2 regions of the Roseobacter sp. N2S genome follow, and region 2 is predicted to be linked to the other one. Evidence: riboswitches for the same ligand, from Rfam matches in the RefSeq annotation. Region 2 holds a riboswitch; the other holds the start of a gene.
What was found. A riboswitch is a leader RNA that binds a small molecule or an ion and turns the genes downstream of it on or off. The one in region 2 is predicted to bind cobalamin.

Region 1: it holds a riboswitch for cobalamin, as region 2 does, so the genes downstream of both, GGE09_RS17940 (TonB-dependent receptor domain-containing protein) here and GGE09_RS14715 (CbtB domain-containing protein) in region 2, are expected to answer to the same signal.

The regions. Positions count from the first base shown of each region.
Region 1 is NZ_JAVDQB010000009.1:49,391-51,787, reverse strand. It holds gene cls (cardiolipin synthase) at 1-262, shown strand, start outside; gene GGE09_RS17945 (histidine phosphatase family protein) at 271-849, opposite strand; cobalamin riboswitch at 954-1,159, shown strand; gene GGE09_RS17940 (TonB-dependent receptor domain-containing protein) at 1,287-2,397, shown strand, end outside.
Region 2 is NZ_JAVDQB010000006.1:84,758-87,154, reverse strand. It holds gene GGE09_RS14720 (CbtA family protein) at 1-573, opposite strand, end outside; gene GGE09_RS14715 (CbtB domain-containing protein) at 793-975, opposite strand; cobalamin riboswitch at 1,013-1,234, opposite strand; gene smc (chromosome segregation protein SMC) at 1,449-2,397, shown strand, end outside.

The DNA of each region.
Region 1 (2,397 bases), on a different contig from region 2:
CGGGTTGCTGCACGCCAAAACCCTGACCATTGATGACAGTCTTGGCCTGATCGGATCATCCAATCTGGACATCCGCAGCTTTGATTTGAACTTTGAAAACAACATCTTGCTTCAGGATACAGCGCTGACCCAAATGATCCGCTCGCGCCAGCAAGACTATATAGACCGCTCTGATTCCGTGTCCCATTCCGACGTGAAAAACTGGCCCTATCTGCGGCGGATTTGGAACAATGTGATCGCCACAGTCGGCCCGATTTTGTAACCTGACCCCTAGGACAGATGGGTTTCAATACCGCCCGAAATCCGGATCACCGTACCCTGTGTTGCAGTCAAATCATACATATCCGCGTCTGTGATCCCCGTCAGACAGGCCCGCATCACAATCAGCGAAACCTTGTGGGACACGATGATTGCAGGTGCGTTCAGACTGTTCAAAAAATTCATAATGCGCGCGCGCAGGGCAGACAGACCTTCTCCTTCGGGCGCGTTAAAATAAAGGTCCAGATCCCGTATGCTGCGGGCCGCCAATTCAGGATCGCGGGCCTGTCTTTGGGCTGGCGTAATGCCCTCCCAGCCGCCGCAACCGATTTCAATCAACCGCGGGTCGGTGGTGAAATCATCCCCGCCAAACGCAATTCGCGCGGTGGCTTTTGTGCGGCTGAGCGGGCTGGCGAAACGGTCCAACTCGGCCACCTGATCCCCGAGCCGCCGCAAAATTGCACCCTGTTGTGCCGCTTGCGCCTGCCCCAGCGCGGTCAGGTCAGAATTCATCTGCCCCTGTATCCGCCCCGTACTGTTCCATTCGGTTTCCCCGTGGCGCAGCAAGTAAACATCGGGTCTGTTGGTCATTGTCTTTTCCTTGGTCAGTATCGGCGGCGCCCCGCATGCCTGTACCAGCATCCACCCCGCAAACCCAAGCCATAAAACCCCCTTTCCAAAACCGCAATTTCTGCGTATCTAAACCCCACTTCGGTCTGGGCGGTTCGCCGCTTGGATAATAGGGAACGTGGTCCGGCCTGCGCCAAATCCACGACTGCCCCCGCAACTGTAGGCGGAGAGCGAAGCCGGAAAATACCACTGTTGCGCCCTGCGCAATGGGAAGGACCGGCCCAGCATCGACCCGCGAGTCAGGAGACCTGCCGAGGCAATCACCCTGTTTGGGCGCGTGGGGCGTTTGGACTGCGGATCTTCCGCTCGTGGTGTTTTCACCGTCTGCGGGGGGAAATCCCTCTGATGACATGTCTGTATCTGTTGGCCCGTTCGGGTCAAATCCTAGGGATGTTTTTATGCACCGCTCTACCTTATTGGCCACTGTGGCCCTGTCCACCTTCCAGTTCACCCCTGTTTTCGCGCAAGACACCCTTGATCTGGGGGAATTGATCCTGTCCGGCGGGCTGTCCCCGATTGCACAATCCGCCCTTGGCCGCGCCGCCAGTGTTGTCACTGCCGATCAGATCAAGGATCGCGGCATCACCACAGTTCAAGATGCGCTGCGGGCCCTGCCCGGTGTTTCGGTCAACGGCACCAGCAACAGTTCCATTCAGGTGCGCATTCGCGGAGGCGAGGCGAACCACACCCTGATCCTGATCGACGGGATCGAGGCCGCAGGCGGAGACGCGGCCTATAACCTAAGCGGGCTAGAGGCCAGCAACATCGAAAAAATCGAAGTCCTGCGCGGCCCGCAATCGGTCTATTACGGGTCAAACGCATCAGCGGGGGTGGTGAATATCATCACCCGTAAAGGCGGCATCGGCCAGACCTATTCAGCATCCGTTGAATTTGGCGCTGCCACAACTGCCACCGCCTTTCTGGCCAACCGCACCGAACGGGGCGGGGTGTCACTGGCGTTTTCCCACAGCGATGATCGGGGTTATGATCAATCGGGTGATGGCGGGGAAAAAGACGGATTGGAACGCACAACCGCGATCCTGTCTGCCGATTACCTGCTGACAGATGACCTAAAACTCGGCCTGACCCTGCGCAGATCAGATGAAGAGTACGACTATGACACATCACCTTTCACCGCCACGGATGCCGCCAGTTATGTGGTCGATGATCCCACCCAGTTCAGCACACGCGATGAACGTACCGCCAGTATCTATGCGGAATATGATATGCTGGGCGGCCGCCTGACACACCGTCTGTCCTTCGCAAAAACCGATTACACCTCAACCTTCAACGGCGGTGCGCCGACCAAGGAACAGACCGAAGCGATTAAATACCGACTGAGCTTTGGCCTAGACGGGCGCGCGGTGTCTGACGCGGATCACCTGTTGAACCTGTTGCTGGAACACCAAGAGGATTCCAGCAGTTCCAACCCGCAATATGGCCGCAAATCAACCTCTGCGGCGCTGGAATATCGCGGCAGTTTCAGCAACGGGCTGGACCTGCAAGCAG
Region 2 (2,397 bases):
TGGGACGGGGCCGACAAAAGTGTCTGGGTGGGGCGCGCCGATCACATGGGGAACGGCGAGGCAGATCAGGGCGACGGCCCAGATCACGGGCGATTTTCCAAAAGCGATTAGCCACAGGCCAAGGGCTGTCAGCGCCACTGTGCCAAACCACCAGACCTGCCGCGGGGCGACATCTGCGGCGGCGGCACCGGGGAGTTCGGGGGGCAAGCCGGCGGCGGGGGCCAGTTGCAAAGCGACAAATCCCGCGATGCCCCAGATGATGCCACTGCGTATCGAAATGTCATGGCCGCGCTCGCTGGCTATGGCGATGCCTGCGACCAATAGAAAGGCATAACCTGTGTAAATTATGGCCGTGAACAAGACGCTAAGACCATCGCGCAGCGGGTCAAAGCCGGGTAAATCCGCTTGGGCCGGGGTGCCGGCGCCCGTTGGGCCAAAGTGGGTGAGACTGCCGTTTTCGAACAATTCGGCATGCAGCAGTAGGGGTTGCACCAGTAGGAATTGCAGTAAAGCAGCAACCAGTGCAGTGATAAAACCGGCGAATATCGCCGTGGTTATGATACGGGTGAGCATAGTAAAATCCATAGCTTCCGCGCAAGGTGGCGCACAGGATGCAACCAGCCTTTGACGGGGGTTCTGTCTGATAGCGCCCGATAGGAAAGGCCAAAGCGCCAGTCTACAGACTGGATGGGCCATGGTTTAGCAGCCAGCACGCTGATGCGAACCGGCTGGTGGAACTGTCGGGCGACTGTATGACGGGCGGCGCGACGGGGTGTCAGCGCCACAGCACGTTTAGTGGCAGGGAAAGCCGGTTGCGTGACGGACATCATGTGCGGCGTCGTGCAATGTGGTGGCTTGAACGTGACCCGCGATTGTGATCATGCCAAGGCCGACAAAGGCTGCAAAGGCAATTGCCAGAACATTGCTGCTGATCAGAGCTTGGGGTTTTACGGCTGCTTGAGCTTTAGTCTTCATATGTTGGTCTCCTTTTGCCGCCACTCCCGACAGCATGGGTTAAGGTCCGGTGCCGGGCTGGTCTCCTGACTTGCGGGTCACGGCTTTGTTCGACCTTCCCGAGGCGAACCTCAGTGGTATTTTCGAACATCGCTCGCCGCACACAGTCGCGGGGGCGGTTGTGGTTTTAGGCCCCGGAGTTCGGTCTGCCTTGTCCACATTCCCAATTAATCCCCGACGCTTAGCGTCTTGATGGGGAACCTTGCCAGACCTTTGTGCCTGTAAACGGCCCTTCGGGTCAAGTCGGATTGCGACAGGGGGAATTGTTTTTACGGCGCTTTCAGCCCTGTCATGATGGTGGGTTTTCGCCCGAGTGTACCAATATCTTGTGGATAACTTGGTCTGATCGCCCAAATACAGGGGTTTTTAGTTGACTCACAGGGCAGGGGCCAAGAATTTGGACGGCAACACAGAATCAACGGGGCCAGTGCAGCTTGCAGTTTTCCAAAATCCGTCTGACGGGCTTCAAAAGCTTTGTGGACCCGACCGAGTTGATCATCTCGGACGGGCTGACGGGGGTTGTGGGGCCGAACGGCTGTGGCAAATCCAACCTGCTGGAAGCCCTGCGCTGGGTAATGGGCGAGAACCGCCCCACTGCTATGCGCGGTGGCGGTATGGAAGATGTGATCTTTGCAGGGGCCGCATCGCGCCCCGCCCGCAATTACGCCGAGGTGATGTTGACGCTGGACAACCGCGAACGGTTGGCGCCCGCAGCGTTTAACGATGCGGACACGCTGGATGTGGTGCGGCGGATCACGCGGGATGCGGGTTCGGCCTATAAAACCAATGGCAAGGAAGCGCGGGCGCGGGATGTGCAGATGCTGTTTGCCGATGCCTCGACCGGGGCGCATAGTCCGGCGCTGGTGCGTCAGGGGCAGATTTCAGAGCTGATCAACGCCAAGCCCAAAAGCCGCCGCCGCGTGCTGGAAGAGGCCGCAGGGATCAGCGGTTTGTACCAACGCCGCCATGAAGCAGAGCTGAAACTAAACGGGGCGGAGGGCAACCTGACCCGTGTGGATGATGTGATTGAACAACTGGAAAGCCAGTTGAACGCGCTGGCCCGTCAGGCGCGGCAGGCGGCGCGGTATCGCTCTATTCTAGATGAGCTGCGCCAGTCCGAGGGGCTGTTACTGTATCGTCGTTGGCGCGAGGCTGATCTGGCCATGGCCAAAGCAGCTGAACAATTGTTAGCCGCCACGCAGCTTGCGGCCAGCGGGCAGGGCGGCGCGGCCAAAGCGGCGCGGCTGCGGTTGGAGTTAGAGGGCAAAGTGCCCCCTCTGCGCGAAGAAGAGGCGATTGCGGGTGCGATTCTGCAACGCCTGTCGGTAGAGCGGGATGCGCTGGGCGATCAGGAGAACCGTGCGCGGGCGACGATTGACACGT